Regions from separate parts of the Desulfitobacterium sp. LBE genome, predicted to be linked through region 2. Evidence: riboswitches for the same ligand, from Rfam matches in the RefSeq annotation. Region 2 holds a riboswitch; the other holds the start of a gene.
The links. A riboswitch is a leader RNA that binds a small molecule or an ion and turns the genes downstream of it on or off. The one in region 2 is predicted to bind molybdenum cofactor.

Region 1: it holds a riboswitch for molybdenum cofactor, as region 2 does, so the genes downstream of both, moaA (GTP 3',8-cyclase MoaA) here and DESLBE_RS21600 ((Fe-S)-binding protein) in region 2, are expected to answer to the same signal.

What each region holds. Positions count from the first base shown of each region.
Region 1 covers NZ_VLKD01000001.1:2,063,659-2,073,183, reverse strand. The annotation lists gene fdhF (formate dehydrogenase subunit alpha) at 1-1,256, shown strand, start outside; gene DESLBE_RS09835 (molybdenum cofactor guanylyltransferase) at 1,471-2,094, shown strand; molybdenum cofactor riboswitch at 2,294-2,420, shown strand; gene moaA (GTP 3',8-cyclase MoaA) at 2,493-3,464, shown strand; gene moaC (cyclic pyranopterin monophosphate synthase MoaC) at 3,467-3,958, shown strand; gene DESLBE_RS09820 (MOSC domain-containing protein) at 4,002-4,436, shown strand; gene DESLBE_RS09815 (MogA/MoaB family molybdenum cofactor biosynthesis protein) at 4,436-4,936, shown strand; gene DESLBE_RS09810 (NYN domain-containing protein) at 5,062-5,886, shown strand; gene groES (co-chaperone GroES) at 6,286-6,570, shown strand; gene groL (chaperonin GroEL) at 6,671-8,305, shown strand; gene DESLBE_RS09795 (helix-turn-helix transcriptional regulator) at 8,421-8,762, opposite strand.
Region 2 covers NZ_VLKD01000001.1:4,587,255-4,596,779, reverse strand. The annotation lists gene DESLBE_RS21630 (pyruvate, water dikinase regulatory protein) at 1-233, opposite strand, end outside; gene DESLBE_RS21625 (helix-turn-helix transcriptional regulator) at 271-918, opposite strand; gene glyS (glycine--tRNA ligase subunit beta) at 1,117-3,189, opposite strand; gene glyQ (glycine--tRNA ligase subunit alpha) at 3,191-4,081, opposite strand; gene DESLBE_RS21605 (DUF2325 domain-containing protein) at 4,477-4,782, opposite strand; gene DESLBE_RS21600 ((Fe-S)-binding protein) at 4,784-5,233, opposite strand; molybdenum cofactor riboswitch at 5,314-5,446, opposite strand; gene DESLBE_RS21595 (nucleoside-triphosphatase) at 5,525-6,043, opposite strand; gene DESLBE_RS21590 (class I SAM-dependent methyltransferase) at 6,044-6,742, opposite strand; gene DESLBE_RS21585 (DUF364 domain-containing protein) at 6,758-7,513, opposite strand; gene DESLBE_RS21580 (ABC transporter ATP-binding protein) at 7,581-8,612, opposite strand; gene DESLBE_RS21575 (GTP-binding protein) at 8,599-9,297, opposite strand.

The DNA of each region.
Region 1 (9,525 bases), 2.5 Mb from region 2:
CGCCGGAAGAAGTCAGCAAAATCACTGGAGTTCCCGTGGAGCTGATGGCAGAAGCTGCCCGTCTCTACACCAGTGTGGAGCGAGCTCAGATTTTCTACACCCTGGGAATCACGGAACATGTTTGTGGTACGGATAATGTTATGTCCCTGGCCAATCTGGCCATGCTGACCGGAAATATCGGCAAAGAAAGCTCCGGGGTCAACCCGCTGCGGGGGCAGAACAATGTGCAGGGAGCTTGCGACATGGGAGCTCTGCCCAATGTTTACCCCGGCTATCAGAGTGTTACCAACCCAGAGGCACGGGCTAAGTTTGAAGAGGCCTGGGGAGTTTCCCTTAATCCCAATCAGGGCTTCATGATTCCGGATATGTTTGATTCAGCGGTCAAGAAGGAATTGCGGGCCATGTATATCATGGGCGAAGATCCTGTACTGACCGATGCCGATGCCAATCATGTGCGTAAAGGCCTGAAGGCCTTGGACTTCCTGGTTGTTCAGAACATCTTTATGTCTGAGACTGCCGAATTGGCCGATGTTATTTTACCGGGGGCCAGCTTTGCGGAAAAGGACGGTACTTTCACCAATACCGAGCGTCGGGTACAACGGGTTAACCGGGCGATTAAGCCGATCGCCAATACGAAGGCGGACTGGGAAATCATTTGCGAGCTTGCCAACCGGATGGGGTACTCGATGGCTTACCCATCGCCTGCAGAGATCATGCTGGAGGTTGCCTCCTTGGCACCGCAGTTTGCTGGTGTTACCTATGAGCGTCTGGGCAAAAAAGGCCTGCAATGGCCGGTTCCCCACGCCGAGCATCCGGGCACGAAGTTCCTGCACCAAGGGAAATTTACCCGCGGCAAAGGCGTGTTCACGGTGATTGAGCATCAACTGCCGGATGAGCTGCCCGATGAAGAGTACCCATTCCTGCTGACCACGGGTCGCAAGCTGCAGCATTATAACATCTCCACCCGTTTCTCGGCGGCGCTGGATGAGCATGCCCCCGAGGAATTGGCTGAGCTTAATCCTAAGGACGCCCGGCGATTGGGGATTCAGGATGGTGAGAAAATCAAGGTAGTTTCCCGCCGCGGTGAGGTAGTGACCAAGGTTTGGGTAACCAAACGAGTTCCGCCAGGGGTGCTCTTTATGACCCTGCACTATAGGGAGTCACCGACCAATGTCTTAACCAATGGGGCGTATGATAAAGTAACCAAGACCTACGAATATAAGGTCTGTGGTGTGCGTGTGGAAGCTTTGAAGTAATTTAAGCGCAGTTGGCCTATCCTCGAAGTGGATAAGAATAGGAGAGTGCCTGGCTATATCCAGTATATAGCGTAGGGCACTCTCTTTTTGTTACAGAAAAAAGGCAGCAATGGTTAAAACCTTCTAGAGCTCCACCCTAGGCATGTTTTCGCTATCTGTGTTACAATATAAGACAAAAGCTTAAACGTTGATAGAGATAAGGGAGACATAGGATATGGGTGCTGATTATGGACAAACCCTTCTGCCGATGACCGGGATTATTCTGGCCGGTGGGAAAAGTTCCCGCATGGGTTGCAACAAGGCTTTTATTGAATGGGATGGGGCACCGCTTATCGAACACAGCTTAGCTGTCTTCAATGCGGTTTTTGCGGAAGTGATGATTAGCAGCAATCATCCGGAGCTTTACGCTGACTATGGAGTAAAGGTGATCAAGGATAATTATCCGGATCATGGGCCATTAGGTGGACTGGAAGCATGCCTGCGGGAAGCCCGTTATGATTATGCATTTTTTGCTGCTTGCGATATGCCTTTTTTGAATACAGAGGTGATTCGATTTATGGCTGAAGAAATTAAAGGCGAGGATATTTTAGTCCCCGAGATTGAGGGTGTAGTTCACCCTCTTCATGCTTTTTACCACAAGAATTGCCTCCCCTTGCTTGCCGAGAGCTTAAAGGCAAAGCATCTTAAACTGACAAAACTTGTTCAGCAATACAGCAGAGTGCGTTATCTAAGGGAGAAGGATTTCCGGGATTTTCCCGCAATACATCTTTTTTTAAGCAATATGAATACCCCTCAGGAGTGCCTGGAGCTGCGGCAACACAATAGTCATAGTATTTAATGCTGTAAAAAGAACATTCTTTATTATTTTTAATGGAAAAAATGTTATTTATCTGGAATATATTAAGAAATATTAATAAGGATTAAGAAATATTATTGCTTTGAACTCTTTTGGCAATCTCCAAAATGGTGTATACTACAAGTAGTTACATTCATTCTGCTATAATTATTTTGAAACATGGAATAATGAGCAAATAGAATATGTTTATGTGCTCCGAAACTGGAAACCTAAAGTTAGCTATGGTTTACCAGTCGTGCATTCTGCACCGGGTATTATTGGAAACAGTAATGCCTCCCATTTGGAAAGGAGTCTGTAGGGTATGCGGGAGCTCCGCGGTTTTACAGACCGTGGGGCTTATTTATTTTGTGGAATAATGAACGTGAAGGTGAGGGGAATCTATGCAAGATCAATATCGGCGCCAGATCGAATACCTGAGGATTTCCATTACAGATCGCTGCAATTTACGATGTAAATATTGCATGCCCGCTGAAGGAGTCCAATGGATTCCTCATGAGCGCATCTTAACCTATGAGGAAATATTGCGTGTCATGCGGATTAGCACCACATTGGGCTTTAGACGGTTCCGCATCACCGGCGGGGAACCCTTAATCAGGGCCGGAGTTCTGGAATTTTTGCAGAATGCCTCGCAAATTCCAGGAGTGGAAGATTTGATGCTGACCACCAATGGGATACTTCTTGCGGACATGGCGGAAGATCTGAAAAAGGCGGGAGTTAATCGGGTCAATATAAGCCTGGATACTTTCAATGAAGATAGGTTCCGGGAACTTACCCGTGGTGGGGATATTAAGAAAGTCTTTCAGGGAATACACCGCTCTCTCGAAGTAGGGCTGCATCCGGTTAAACTCAATGTGGTGGTGGTTCGTGATTTCAATAGCCATGAGCTGCCCCGTTTTATGGAATTAGCTCGTGACTATCCACTTCATGTTCGCTTTATCGAATTGATGCCTATCGGGATCAGCTCGGATAAACGCAGTGATTTTGTATCTATCGATGAGATGAAAGCGATACTGGGTTTAGAAGGCCTTAAAGCCACTCACGATATTCAAGGAGGAGGTCCTGCGGAATATATCACTTCAGAGGGTTTTAAGGGCAGTGTGGGCTTTATCAGCGCTATCAGCAAGCATTTCTGCAGCACTTGCAATCGAATTCGCCTGACGCCTGACGGGAAGCTGCGCCTGTGCTTACACAGTTCCAAAGAAGTGGATTTTCGTGCAGTGCTTCGCTCCAACAAGAGTGATGACGAGGTCAGGGATGTTTTTGCCCAGGCGATTTGGAATAAGCCGGCTGAACATCATATGAATGATCAGGCCTGGCAGGATCAACGGATTATGTCCCAGATTGGAGGATAATTATGGAACTGACACATTTTGATGAAGAAGGCCGGGCACGTATGGTGGATGTCTCGGATAAGGCGGAGACGACCCGGGTGGCTACGGCCCGGGGTAAGGTGGAAATGCAGGCGGAGACTTTGGAGAGGATTCGCTCAGGACAGATTGCCAAAGGGGATGTGTTGGCGGTGGCCCAGGTCGCGGGAATCATGGCAGCCAAACAAACTTCAAATGTGATTCCTATGTGTCACCCTCTGGCTATTACCGGAGCAAAGCTGAATTTCGAAATTGTCCCTCCCGGAACCATAGAAATCGAAGGAATTGTCAAAGTCACGGGTAAAACCGGGGTTGAGATGGAAGCGCTTACGGCTGTCAGTGTTGCTGCCTTAACTATTTATGATATGTGCAAGGCTATCGACAAGACCATGGTCATCGGCGATATCCGGCTTATGGAAAAAACCGGCGGCAAGAGCGGGCATTTTATTCGCGAAGATCACTTAAAGGGCACAACTTAATAGATAAATTCGAATGATTTAAAATAAATTAGGAGGAATGATGATGGCGAAGATTATCGCAGTTTGTACAAGTGAGAAAAAAGGGATGCGGAAAAAAAATGTAGGGGAGGGAGTACTGAAGGTTGATTTTGGTATCGAAGGAGATGCTCATGGCGGGGATTGGCATCGTCAGGTAAGCTTGCTGGCGATGGAAAGCATCAAGAAGATGCAGGATATGGGACTTGATGTAGGACCGGGAGATTTTGCCGAGAATTTAACCACTGAAGGAATCGATCTGGTGAGCCTGCCCCTGGGCACAAAATTAAAGATAGGTGAAACCGGCGTGGGCGAAGTGACACAGATCGGCAAAGAATGTCACACCCGATGTGCTATTTATTATCAAGCGGGGGACTGTGTTATGCCCAAGGAAGGGATCTTCATCCGTGTTCTGGAAGGCGGCTCTATTAATGTGGGAGATAGTGTTGAGGTGATGGAGTAATGCTGAGGGTTGGGGTTATAACCGCCAGTGATAAAGGATCTCAGGGGCAAAGAGAGGATCTTTCCGGTGCTGTTCTCAAGGAACTGGTGAAAGAGATTGACGGCGAGGTCGTTCTCTATACCATTCTTCCGGATGATCAGGAGCTTTTGGCCCAAACTATGAAAAAGTGGGCCGATGAAGAGGGCTTAGATCTCATTCTGACCACAGGTGGCACGGGTTTCTCCTTGCGTGATGTTACCCCGGAGGCGACGATTGCTATTGCGGATCGTATGGTCCCCGGGATTGCTGAAGTGATGCGTTATGAAAGCTACAAAATTACTCCGAAGGCTATGTTAAGCCGGGCAGTAGCGGCCTTGCGCAAGCAGACTCTAATCATCAATATGCCGGGTTCGCCTAAGGCCTGTAAGGAGTGTTGGGCAGCCCTTGTCCCTGCTTTGCCCCATGGAATTCAGATCCTCAAAGGGGAGGCCAGCGAGTGTGCTGTGCCTGTTCATCAATAGGCATCTTCAGCGTGTTTTTGAGATTTTTTAGGTTCAATTCAATATAAAAATTTTTTTGCTTGTCACTCCTGTCCTTTTCCTGCGTACTCTATAGTAAGGGAAAGTGGAAATGGGGTGACATTGTTTTGAAGGCGATTGCTTTTATTGATTATGAAAATATATGGACTGGACTCTTTGAACAAGGTTATGAATTAACTCCGGAAATCCTTATGGAATCCATTCAACTGTATGCCAAGAAAAACGACTATGTTCTATCTGCTATTTATCTCTATGCTAATTTCGATCGGGAAGAATTCTGGCGTGCCCAGACTTCTTTTGAGAAGATTCATGTATATACACGCCATGTGTACGGAAAAAACAATTTTGCCAGTACAGGATTAAGGCGAAATGCGGCGGATGTGGAGCTCATATTGGAAGCGCAGGAGATCTTGCTCACCCGTACCGCAACCTTTGATGTGTTTCTTCTTCTAACTGGGGATGGAGATTTTTTGCCTTTACTTCGCAAAGTAAGGGCCTGGGGAAAAGATGTTAAAGTTATCGGCGTGAAGGGAAGCATGCACCACGAACTTCAAGCCTTCAGTGATTCCGGGGACTTTTTCGGTGAGTTTCTCCCTCAGGAGCGACCGCAGGAATATGAGCCTGAAAAGGATCTTGAACAAGCAATCTCAATCATAGCTCAGCTTCAGCTAAGCATGACGTATATTGCTTCCACCAAAGCGAGGCTCGCCCTGTCGGATCATCTGGGAGTTACCATATCCCAAGTGAAAGAGCTTATTCGCTACGCATTAAGAGAGGGGATTCTTCTTGAACAAGAATATGCCGATTCCAGTTTAAAGATCGGTAAAACCAAGGTCTATCTTTTGAATCTTGACCATTCTATGGTTCAAGTTGTTCTGGGTTCCGCAATCGAAGAGATTCGCAAACGCTATGAGAAATTAAGAACTCATTGATGGTTTGCCGTGTAAAATTGAGCAGGCACGGCATAGGGTAATAAAAGAATGAGAAGAAGGGGTATCTGGCCGGGAGGGCTGGATATCCCTTCTTCTTAGATGCCGTGATGATTTTTTGTCCAAAGGATGAATAAACCCCCCGGGGACTGGTCAATATATTGCTTAGTGAATGCAAGTCGAAGCTATGAGATTCTGTCAATTTAAGAGTGATGCAATAAGGGGAAGATATAAGGAGAAAATAGAAGGTTTTCGCTTGTAAATCTCTTAAAAATGCAAATGACAGGATTTGATTTCTTCATCCACCTTGCATATTATTATAGTATGATGTTAGCACTCAATAGGAATGAGTGCTAACAATATCAAAATAATATTTGAGTTCTTAAGGAGGGACTTTCTTCAATGAACATTAAGCCTCTAGGTGATCGGGTAGTCATTAAAGCACTCCCCATGGAAGAAAAGACAAAAAGCGGAATCATCATGCCGGATACGGCTAAAGAAAAGCCTCAAGAAGGTGAAGTCGTTGCAGTAGGACCTGGAAAAATGGAAAAAGGAGAGCGCATCGTCCTGGATGTTAAAGTGGGTGACCGCGTGATTTATTCCAAATATGCCGGTACTGAAGTAAAGTATGATGGTCAAGAGTATCTTATTCTTAAGGAAACTGACATTTTAGCGGTTATTGGCTAAGATAATACTCTTTGCTTTATTCACTTAATGAACTTGACATTGTACAGTGTTTTTTACTTATTGACCCTTGAATTTTGGATTTTTAAGGAGGAACTTACAGGTGGCAAAACAAATCGTTTTCAATGAAGAAGCTCGCCGCGCATTAGAGCGTGGTGTTAATGCCCTGGCTGAGTCTGTCCGGGTAACTCTTGGACCTAAAGGCCGTAATGTGGTTTTGGACAAAAAATTCGGCGCTCCTTTGATTACCAATGATGGTGTAACCATCGCCCGGGAAATTGAGCTGGAAGATCCATTCGAGAATATGGGTGCCCAACTTGTCAAGGAGGTTGCAACCAAAACCAATGATGTAGCAGGGGATGGAACCACCACTGCAACTGTATTGGCCCAAGCGATTATCCGTGAAGGCTTAAAGAATGTAGCTGCCGGTGCTAATCCTATGGGCATCAAGCGGGGCATTGAGAAGGCTGTTGAATCTGTTGTCGAGGATATTAAAACCAATGCTAAACCCATTGAAAGCAAGGAATCTATCGCTCAAGTAGCTTCTATCTCCGCCGGCGATGACAACATCGGCGTTCTGATTTCTGATGCTATGGAAAAGGTCGGCAAAGACGGCGTAATCACCGTAGAAGAAGCTAAAGGAATGACCACCGAGCTCAAAGTTGTCGAAGGTATGCAATTTGACCGGGGCTATCTCTCTGCATATATGATCACCGATACCGATAAGATGGAAGCTATTTTAAATGATCCTTACATCTTAATTACCGATAAAAAGATTGGCGCTATCGCCGACATTCTCCCTGTTCTTGAGAAAGTCGTTCAAGCCGGCCGTCAACTTCTGATTATTGCCGAAGATATCGAAGGGGAAGCTTTGGCTACCCTCATTCTGAACAAACTCCGCGGAACCTTTACCTGCGTTGCTGTAAAAGCTCCTGGCTTCGGTGATCGCCGTAAGGCAATGCTGGAAGATATCGCGATTCTCACTGGTGGTACCGTCATTACCGAAGATCTTGGCTTAAAGCTGGAAAACACTACGATTGATATGCTGGGCCGTGCTCGTCAAATTCGCGTAACTAAAGAAGAAACCACCATTGTCGAGGGATCCGGTTCTCAAGATGATATTAAGAGCCGTGTGGAAGCCATTAAAAAGCAAATCGATGAAACGACTTCTGATTTCGACCGGGAAAAACTTCAAGAGCGTTTGGCTAAATTAGCCGGCGGTGTTGCTGTGATTCAAGTAGGTGCTGCAACAGAAGTTGAAATGAAAGAAAAGAAACTCCGCATTGAAGATGCTTTAGCTGCAACCCGCGCAGCAGTTGAAGAAGGTATCGTAGCCGGTGGTGGCTGCGCGTTAGTGGATGCTGCTAAAGCCCTTGACAGCCTTAAGCTTACCGGAGACGAAAAGACCGGTGTAGCTATTGTCTATCGTGCCTTAGAAGAGCCTCTCCGTCAAATTGCCAATAATGCAGGATTCGAAGGCTCCATCGTTGTGGAGAAGGTTCGCAATGGCGGCCGTGGGGTAGGATTCAACGCTCTGACCGAAACATATGAAGATATGATTGCTGCCGGTATCGTTGACCCCGCTAAAGTGACGCGCTCTGCTCTGCAGAATGCAGCTTCCATCGCTGCTATGCTCCTTACTACCGAGTGCTTAGTTTCCGATATCCCATCAAAGGATAATGGTGCGGCTGCTATGGCTGGTATGGGCGGCATGGGTGGCATGGGCGGAATGATGTAAGCCTAAATCACAAATAAATCCCTGAAATAAGCGAGACTCGTGTTGCGATGTGGCCATAGCCAACATCTTGCTAACATGAGTCTCGATTTTTTTAGAGGTTTTGTATAAGTTTGCATCATGCATCTTCGGAAGCTTTTAATTCGATCATTCCAAGGATTTTCATTTTGTTATCATGGGACAGCTTGCGAAAATTTGAGACAAGAGCCAGTTCATCCTCTGTTAATTCAACGGGGGATATTTTTTTGTCACTTATTCCATAGATATCGTCCAGGTTAATCTCTAGGAAATTGCAAATGTTCAGAAGAGTAGATATGTCGATAGAGTTGGTCCCTTTCTCCCACGATGAGATCGTATTGTCTCTGACCCCTAGATGGTCGGCTAATTGTTTCTGGGTTATACCTTTTCTTTCGCGATATTTGCGTAGGTTTTCCGCCACCCTTAATTTAATTGCCTCCATTGATAACCACTCCCTTGTGTTGATTATATAGATAACTATGATCTTAATCAAGATAATATTCATGAAATATGAATAAAATATATTGACACATCACAGTTTGTGAAGTAAGGTGGTATTAGGGGTTCATGAAATATGAAGTTGGAATGAGAATATGTTTGGTGAAAACCAAGCTTTAAGGATTGCAACTCTTCTCCGTCGGCGTGAACGTCAAAGATACCCTTGCCAGTAGTTATTTTAGAGATTATCGATGGGGATGGGAGGTGAAATGAATGAGCGGTTGCAGGCTATATAGAATAAAACCTTTGAAGTGGCTTAAGGCAATCACGTCTTATCGTACTCGAAAGCTGGATAATCTCCCTAAGAGCAAATGGGCTGAGATATTAGTCAGGGGAGGGACCATAAAGCCCTGACTATCCAAAGAGAAAAGGTGGAGGTGAACCACAATGCTCAAGAAAAAAGTCAAATGCAGAATTCATTTTTATTGAAGGGAAGTCAGGCTAATGAAAATGCCTGAACAAAAAGAAAATGCCCGCAAGTCCTGGCAGATTTAACGGGCAGAATAAAAATAATCTCTATCTTAGTATATCATGTTTCGCCAAGTCAGTACATCAGCTCATTAATAATCAAGTTGAAGCTGTCTGCTGTGTGGATTGCTTAAGTAGGATCAGTGGTTCTCTAGCATAATAGGTTATACAAACTAGAAAACCACTGATCCTATAGTCAATGATGCAAATCCAAATGACTTGGCGGGGATGGGATAATG
Region 2 (9,525 bases):
TCTTCTAAATAATTCCGCAGTTTTTTTACCACAAGGGTGTAGGCAATAATCGCTTGCTCCTTGGCTGCTTCTTCGAGGATTTCGTCAATGTGGATTTCATCCTGCACATAGGGTACCTTGCGGATTTTGGTCCGAATCCCCGAAAATTGAGCTGCCGCTGCCCGGCTGACATATTCAGCCGTCTCACCCAAAGCATCTGAAATTATGTATATGACAGGCATTTCCTTTGTCACTGTACACCTCCGAGGTCAATTATTAGGGTCCAAAAGGTCATGATTGGGCACCTAATGACCCGATCTGAACAAAGAGTTTCGTAACGTTCGTCTTGGTGAAACGTCCTATGACTTCATAGCGCTCCTCACCTTTTTCATCAATAAAGGCTTCTACAACAGGCAAGGTGTCAATTTGATGCAGGGTTAATTTCCTTGCTGCTTCGAGAACCGGTTCGTCCGCTGTCGTCATAATAATATTAGGCATCCGGGTCATAATGATACTCACGGGAACCTGCTGAAGATCGGTTTTACCCAGGGTAGATTTAAGCAAATCTTTCCGGGACACCATTCCCCTTAAGGTTTGGCCTTCCCCAACCACTGTCAGACTTCCGACATTTTGGGTAAACATAGTGACTATGGCATCATAAATACTGATGTTTTCCCGGATAGATATAGGAAGGGATTTAAAATCACCCACCCTGAGCTGGCGAAGTCGATCCATATAAGGTGATGTTTTCTTCTTCTCCTTATAAAAGTATCCTACCCTCGGTCGGGCTTCGAGGACCCCTGCCATGGTTAAAATCGTCAGGTCAGGACGCAGGGTCGCTCGTGTCAAATCAAGCTTTGCAGCGATTTGTTCCCCAGTAATTGGGCTTGAATTCTTTACGATTTCTACAATTCTTGCTTGACGTTCCGTAAACTCCAACCCTTTTCACCTCATTCATCTCTCACTCGTGTATACATATATTCCTTATACGTGCCAAATGTGACATACTAATCTGCGTAACACAGATAAATATTCCACACAATTTTTCTATTTCCTTCAACTTATAGTATCCAATTCAAAAAAAAATAACGGCGCTTCTGCTGAAATTATGCAAAAGCGCCGCAGTGGCTTATCCAATTATGCTAAGAGGCTGAGATCTCCCAGGCAGCCGAGGATGGCGACACATTCACCGAGGAGAGCCAGACGGGCTTGCTTGAGGATCTCATCTTCCACCATGATCATGACTGCATTAAATAATGCTTCAATCATGGGGATGAGTTCAGAAGCCAAAGCATAGGCTTCTGCGTAGTCACCCTTTTCAATCAGGGCGGCAAAAGCTTCCTGTCTCTGGACAAGAGCTGCAGCCAGGGCAATTTCTGTAGGATCGATAAGATTCTTAGGGTCCAAAGGCTGAGTTTGAGCCTTTTTACTGAGATTCAAGCAGCGAATATAAGCTTGGGAGTAGGGAACAAACTCCGTTGTTTCCCGCTTGGCCGCCAGAACTTGGGCCTTCCTGGCTGCCCGCGTGATCTGATTGCTGCCCTGGGCGAGGACCGCATCAAGGGTATCGTAACGCGCCCCTTGCTCCTGAAGCACAAAGCGCAGCCGCTGCTGGAAGAAATCCTGGAGAGCACTTTGCAGATCGGCTAAAGGAAGCAGACTGATTCCTTGCTCAGCAAAGTTCACATAAGAAGCAGCAATCAGCTGTTCCAAAGAGATATCCCAGCCTGCTTCCAGAATGATCCCTACGACCCCTTGAGCCTGGCGTCTTAAGGCATAGGGGTCCTGAGACCCGGTAGGCTGAATCCCGATGCCAAAGGCACCCACAATAGCATCCAGCTTATCGGCAACACTGACGATTTGCCCAGTGTAGGATTGCGGCAATTCATCCCCGGCGAAACGAGGTTGATAATGCTCGAGAATCCCTGTGCACACTTCGGGCTTTTCACCAACCATGCGGGCATAATCCGCTCCCATAATCCCTTGAAGCTCCGGGAAATCATAGACCATCAACGTCACCAGATCCGCTTTGGCCAGCAGTGCCGTCCGCTCAACCAAGTCCTGCTTTTCGCTCTCCATCCCCAATCGAGCTGCTATCCCCCGGGCCAGGGTCCGAATCCGCTCCACCCGCTGGCGGACACTGCCTAATTTCTCATGGTAGGTGACTTTATCCAGCTTTTCGACCAGCACAGCAAGAGGTGTTTTTTGGTCTTCACGATAATAGAAGGCCGCATCTTCCAAGCGGGCTTTGAGAACTTTCTCATTCCCGGCCTTGACCTTCGCCAGGGCATGATCATCCCCATTGCGTACGGTAATGAAATAGGGAAGCAGCTTGCCTTCCTTATCCCGTACGGGGAAATAACGCTGATGCTCTTTCATGGGAGTGGTGATCACCGGTTCCGGCAGATGCATATAATTCGGAGCCACTTCGCCGAGCAGAGCGGTAGGGTATTCGATGATATGGGTTACTTCATCCAGAAGATCGTCATCCTTCTCCACATCTCCCCCCACTTTAGCGGCGAGGGCATGGATTTGCTCCCAGACGGATTGCCGGCGCTGCTCCGGGTCCACCATGACAAAGGCCTGGAGCATTTGTTTTTCATAGTCCGCCGGGCTATCCAAAGTTACAGGTCCGCCTAAGGTACGATGCCCCCGGGAGGCTTTTCCCGATGCCAGCCCCACAAACTCAAAGGGGATGACCTCACTGCCGAATAAGGCAACGATCCAGCGAATGGGGCGGGCAAAGCGGAACTCCAGGTCGGCCCAGCGCATCGGCTTGGGAAAATGCAGTCCGGTGATCAAATCGGTGCAAAGCTTGGGCAATAATTGCAAGGTAGGCTGGCCCAGCTCAAATTTCCGGGCATAGACATAGGACACACCGTTTAATTCCTGAACGAAAAGATCCTTGGGCTCCACCCCTTGCCCCCGGGCAAAGCCTTGAGCAGCCTTAGTAGGGTTTCCCTCCGCATCATAGGCCGCTTTGACGGCAGGCCCTTTGACCTCTGCTGTAAAATCCGTTTGTTTTTCGGCCAGGCCTTGAATAAGCACGGCAAAACGCCGGGGTGTAGTGTAAACTTTCAGGTCTTGATAATCCAGACGCAGCTCCTGGCAGTATTTCTGGGCTTGCTCACGAAGTTGGTTCAGCACTCCCGGGGCAAATTTCGCCGGGATCTCTTCTGTGCCGATCTCTAAGAGAAAATCCTTAGCCATCTTATTCGGCCTCCTTTCCGGACTGTTCTTTGAGTAAGGGGTAGCCTAAGCGTTCCCGCTGCTCCACATAGGCCTGAGCACAGAGACGGGCCAAATTGCGGACCCGGGCGATATAGCCCGTCCGCTCAGTCACACTGATGGCTCCGCGGGCATCGAGAAGGTTGAAGGTATGGGAGCATTTCAGGACATAATCATAAGCAGGAAGGACCAATCCTTTCTCCACGATTCGAATGGCTTCCTTCTCATACATTTCAAACCAGGTTTGCAGGGCTTCCACATCGGCGGCTTCAAAATTGTAATGAGAATAATCAATCTCGTTTTGGAGGTAGATATCGCCGTAAGTGATATCTCCTACATACTCAATATCATAGACACTCTCTTTATTTTGAATATACATGGCCAAACGCTCGAGACCGTAGGTGATCTCGGCACAGACCGGTTTGCAGTCAATCCCCCCGCATTGTTGGAAGTAGGTGAACTGAGTGACTTCCATGCCATCCAGCCAAACTTCCCAACCTAACCCCCAGGCCCCCAGGGTCGGCGACTCCCAGTTGTCTTCCACAAAGCGAATATCATGTTCTTTGGGGTTAACTCCCAAACGTTCCAGGCTTTGCAGATAGAGCTCCTGAATATTATCCGGCGAAGGCTTAATAATAACCTGGTATTGAAAATAATGCTGTAAACGATTGGGGTTTTCTCCATAGCGTCCATCCGTAGGACGGCGGGAAGGCTCAATATAAGCCACTTTCCACGGTTCAGGCCCCAGGGCACGCAAGAAGGTGTTGGGATTAAAGGTTCCGGCGCCTTTTTCCATATCATAAGGCTGAGCAATGATGCACCCTTGTTCTCCCCAAAATTGATTCAGGGAAAGGATCATGTCCTGAAATTTCATGGTTAACCTCCCTATTTTTTACTACCTAATCTCTTGAGCTACCGGGACATTAAAGAAAACTTGGCTGGCAAAGGCGGCTGCCTGGTTGTCTTTGTGCTTCCTGTAATGCAAAAAACTCCCGTCCCGTAGCTTTCGCTACAGGGACGAGAGTATCCTTCCCGCGGTTCCACCCTGCTTGATCTCCATATAAGCCGCCTGGTTCCCAAACTCCTGAAAAGGCAGCTCTCAAGGAAATCCTCCTTCTTTAAAACGTGCTCCAAGTGCCCTGATCCGCTTACCCGTCTGGTTTCCACCCTGCCAAACTCTCTTAAGGGATACCCGAATCTTCCTCTCATCATCACACCATAAGATTCAATTTGGAAATAATTATAGTATGATTTGATTCTTTTGTCAAACTAAGCCGTCCTAATCCCATGCTCTTTTTCAATCATACTCAAAACTGAAGCAAGTCCCTTCGCCTGGGAGTAGTAGATCTTCTTATTATATTTTCTGGCCACATCTTTGGCATCCCACATGCTGGAATGGGAACAGACCATTTGCACGATAATCACACAATCTGTGTCCTTGATGAGGTTTTCCAATACCTTTTTGTTGTTTTTTTTTGGCACGCCGTCGTGGAAGCGCAGTTCGATATTTTTCAGCTTGCCCATGGATTTGCTGTGCCGCTCAAAATTATATCCGCCTATAATCGCTAACTTCATTTTACCAAACCCCTTCCTGTAAAGTCTGGATACTCAGTTTCTCATCACAAGGCCTAGAAAGCAGGATAACTTCGAAGTTTCCGCCATACCGGCGATATTTATGCTGGAAGTTATAAAAACAGCGGGGACAACTTGTTACGATCTTCTTTATTTTCAACTCCTGCCAAGCAGTGATATTTCTTTGGCTTATTAAACCCGAAAGCTCTCCATAGCCCAATTGGCAGGCTTTATCCCCACAACACCACTGATCTTTACCCAGAACGGCAAAATCAATTTTTCTATCCCTAAGCAACTGCATACAGACCATATTCCATTCCCCTTTTGACCTGTCAGCAAAGGGATTACATCCGGGAAAAAACAAATATTCGGCATCGGGTCTTTCCGCAAAAGTCGGTATCCCCATCATTTTCATACAATTCAATCCCATTGTTGACCAACCTTCTTTCTCCATGTTGGCGGGCTCCAGTCCAACCGATCTTTAAACGTTAAAAGGTTCCACTTTAACGAAAGTGGAACCTCTATTAAACCCAACATATTGGGAATCCACCTCCTTTTCAAACGTGAAGGCATAGCCATTTCTGGATATACCCCGAGGGCGTACAGCCCTGGCCGACCAACCATGGATGACTCTTTAGGTTGCTCCGGCTCGGAGATCATTATGAAGTTTTTCTCAATCACTATTCTTATTATATATTGGGTTTAGTTATGTTTCAATAGGTTTTGATCAGATTGATTTTAATCATTATAAACACTGCTGCAAATACAAGGCGATGATGTGAGGGAGCGCATCCCGGTTTTCCCGGCACACGGAAACCAGCTTTACCTTGGGATGACATCTTATCCGATCCGTCCAGCCGTTGCTGGCCTGCTTGATCACGCCAAGAATCGGAACCGGACCTTCTATGGCTGCTAAGATCTCCTGCTGAAAGACAAGAGCCTCCCGTTCCAGGCTGCCGCATTCATCCATCACGATAAGTTGAGCCTGGTTTCCGCCACAGCGAACGAGTTCTGCCCCATACCCATCAAACCGCTCTGTAAAGACTTGGGGGGGACTATTTTCACAAAAATGAACCACACTGTTTTCTTCCTGATAGACCTTCTCTCCCGAGGCTGCAGCCAGATAAAGCCGCCGGTTGGGAGAACCTCTGTCCGGGCCAAAGTAGGTTCTGAATCCTGCGTAGGTTACCTGGCAAAGAGCCAGTGCTTTATCGACGATGGTACTTTTGCCCACTTGGATCTCCCCGGTCAAAAAGATGTGCATTTACAGCCTCCCTTCGATTTCAAATATTCCTACAGCCTTTTGGCGCGGCAGATAGAGGGGAAAATCTGCTTTGCCTGTTTCCACAAGACGTTCCGATAGAAAACCTGCCAAATCTCCGGGGTTGATATCATGGGATTGGGTCCTGATAAAAGCCCGGGCATCTTCCTCCGACCGAAAGGGCTGGCCAAATTCAAAAGCCGTTTCGGTTAGGGAATAAGCTATTCCCTTGCTGTTCAAATTTCCCTCTACCTCTTCAGAGGTGTTTTTCTGGAATTTCCGATACTTTTCCGGATAGAGCTCTGTCTGGCTCTTTCTGCCCACCACAGCGATGAGTTTTTTACAGCGGGGCAAAAATTGTTCCAACTCACGGCTGCCGAAGAAGCTGATCAAGATAACATCCCACCCCGCCTCGATGGCATTGCAATCCATCAGCAAAGGAGTGATGTTCCTGATATTTTCGGCCTGAATTCTTTGTTTAAGTATCTCAATGGCATAGGGATTCTTATCTATGCAGGTAATACTGTCAATGGTTTTGCTCAGCTCTAAATCCACCAGTCCTATGCCGCAGCCAATATCACATAAAGAAGAGTGCTCCGCCACTTTAGGCCCTACCAACTCAGCAATATTCTTGAAAAAACCGGTATACCTTTCTGCGTCCTGATACCATCTCACCGTATTTTCATTCCATTCGAAATTCATCCTGCTCCCCCTTGCTTATTTTTTTATGGTCACCTTCTGTCCCGCGGAATATATCTTCACTTTCTCGGCCCCGGCTACGATTCGAAAAGCCCGGGCATTATCTTTAACCATAAAGCCCGAAAGCTCTTGAAGCCCATGCTCAAAAAGTACAGGAGCCAGCGGGGTCCCCGGGCCAACCAACGTGATCCGCCGGGCGTTCTTTGACAATTCCAGAAGCCTGGGCAGCGTCTTATCCACTACCGAAGCGCAAGTGATATAGACATAGTCACACTCCGGCAGGATAAATTCACTGGCCGGCAGGGGATAGTCCCCTTCCTCCGGACTCCACTCCAGAATAGAAAGATCGCAGATCGGCTCCAGAAGGCTTTCCAAATGGGGGAAATGACCCACCACCCCAACCTTTTTGCCTTTCACTTCATTCTGAGACATGATAAAGGGGTCGTTCATGCGGTCCTCGACCCTTTTGGCATCGGAGAAAATTACACCATGTTCTCTGGCTACTTGAGGATTATTGTAATAAGCGTTGATCGCCGCCAATCCGATAGAAGCCTCTACATAATTCCAGGACTTGACACAGCCTGCTGCCACCCGCAGGGGCAGGCCCAGCAAATTTTGGGTGAGCATAGGCATTCTTGTTTCAAAGGGACGATTGGGCCCCAGGCCCACGCCGTTCCCGCTGCGAACCACAGAATGAGTCGTTCCGCAGACCAGCTCATCCACCAAAAAATCTTCAGGAATCCCGTTGATCATGGCGTCATAGATTTCCCACATCTTCCGCACCTCTTTTCCTCATTGTTCAATGGTTTCTCATCGTTCAATCGTTATTCATTGTCAATCGTCACTCAAGAGCCGCCCACTCCGGCAGCCGGTCAATCATCTCTCCCAAGCGCAGGCGGTTTCTCAGTTCCCCCAGGACATTATCCAGTTTTTCGATGGTTTTGAGGCTGGCTCTTTCTTCCTCTGTTGTATGGATGACTTTGGCGATTCCACCGTCCTTAATCACAATCCGTTTATCGGCGCTTAAGCCCAGGAGGGGATCATGGGTGGAAATCAAGATGATCTTTTCCCGATGGGCCAAGAGGGTGATGGCTTGCCTCCGATCTATCCCTGCGTTCTCTATTTCATCAATCAAAACGATAGGAGACTCGCTGATAAACGCTGTGTCGGCGATCATCAAGGCCCGGGATTGTCCGCCGCTGAGTTGGGTTACTTTCGTCTCCTCGGAAAATTTTTCTCCCGCCAGATCATTGGCACATTGAAAACATCGGCCAATTACATCCTGCGCATGAGGAATCAGCCTGCTCTTGGCATGCATTTCCAAAAACTCACGAACCGTCAAATCCATGACGAAGTTCATGTTCTGGGACAGCTGAGCCACCAATTTTCCTTCCATCTCAAAACGCTGGAGATCATCCAGTTCCGCGCCATTGATCCGGATCACTCGGCCGGTGGGTGTATCTCCTTGAGCCAGACACTCGATATCATTGAGCAGCCGGCTCTTTCCTGAGCCGGTTGGGCCGACAATACTGATAATCTCGCCGGGATAAATGGTAAAGTTGATGTCCTCAGGTTCTTTCCGCTTATTGTATCCCCCGTGGATGGTCAGAAAAGAAATCACCGTGCGGGAACCTTTCTGCAGGGAAAAGGTTTCAAGAAACTGACAAAAACCCTGCACTACTCCGAAGGGGTCCATGCCAAACTCGGCGAGAGTTTCCTCATCCGCTTCCTGCAATGCCTCCGGCAGGGTCAGTTCGGCCTTGATATCACCCAAGCGCAAATTGGTCAGAAAATCGGCTCCGATCGGATACTCCTTAAGCACATCCTTTAGGCTTTGGTTATGGACCAGGTGTAAAAAATCATTGCTTTTCATCATTGCCAAACTCCATCTTCTTCATCATTCCCATCTGATAAGGCTCCCCAATCCTCGTCTCACCTGTGCAGTAGGAACAGACGGCCGCCGGTGTGGTAAAGCGCAGTTTCATATCCCGGGTGGTTTCAATGTCCCTGGCCTGCTGCAAATGCTTGGCAAGAATAAAAGCCCCTTGTCCGGTAATGCCATTGACAAAGACAATCCGGGCGGCGGGATTGACCTGAGTGATATTAAAGGCAAAAACTTCCCGCTCGGCCTGGGAGACAATATCCCCTTTGGTAACCACGACGATATCGGCAAATTTCAGCATCGGCCCAATTTTGCGGGGGGTATTGATACCTGATAGATTATCGATGACACAAATGGACAGGATACCTTTGATATAAGGGGAACAACGGTTGCATAACCCCGCACTTTCCGTGATCAGCAGTTCAAAACCTGATTGAATCCCCCACTGTACCGCATCTTCAATATTGCTGACAAAGAAATGATCCGGGCAGATCTTCCCTGAAAAACCGGTCTGCACAGGGATCCCTGCCTCTTCATAGCTCAAATTATCAAAAGAAGTCAAACAGTCAAATTTTACGACACCGATCTTCTTCTTTTCCGGCATAGACTCAACCAGCCTTAAGATGACCGAAGTCTTGCCTGATGACGGGGGCCCCGCCACAGTAATAAGTTTCATGGACAACCTCCTCCAAGCCCGGGCGCCACATCACCCACTATATTAGGAAATATCTCTGCCAAGAACTGGCCTTTGCACCAGCCCTAAATTTAAACCAATACAAATATACATAACAATATATATTTCACTTTATTTTTATCTTACAACCAATCAAACTCTATTTCCAGTTTATTTTAATTAATTCATATCTATTTTAGTTCACTCATATTCGTTGACTTAACTTTTTTA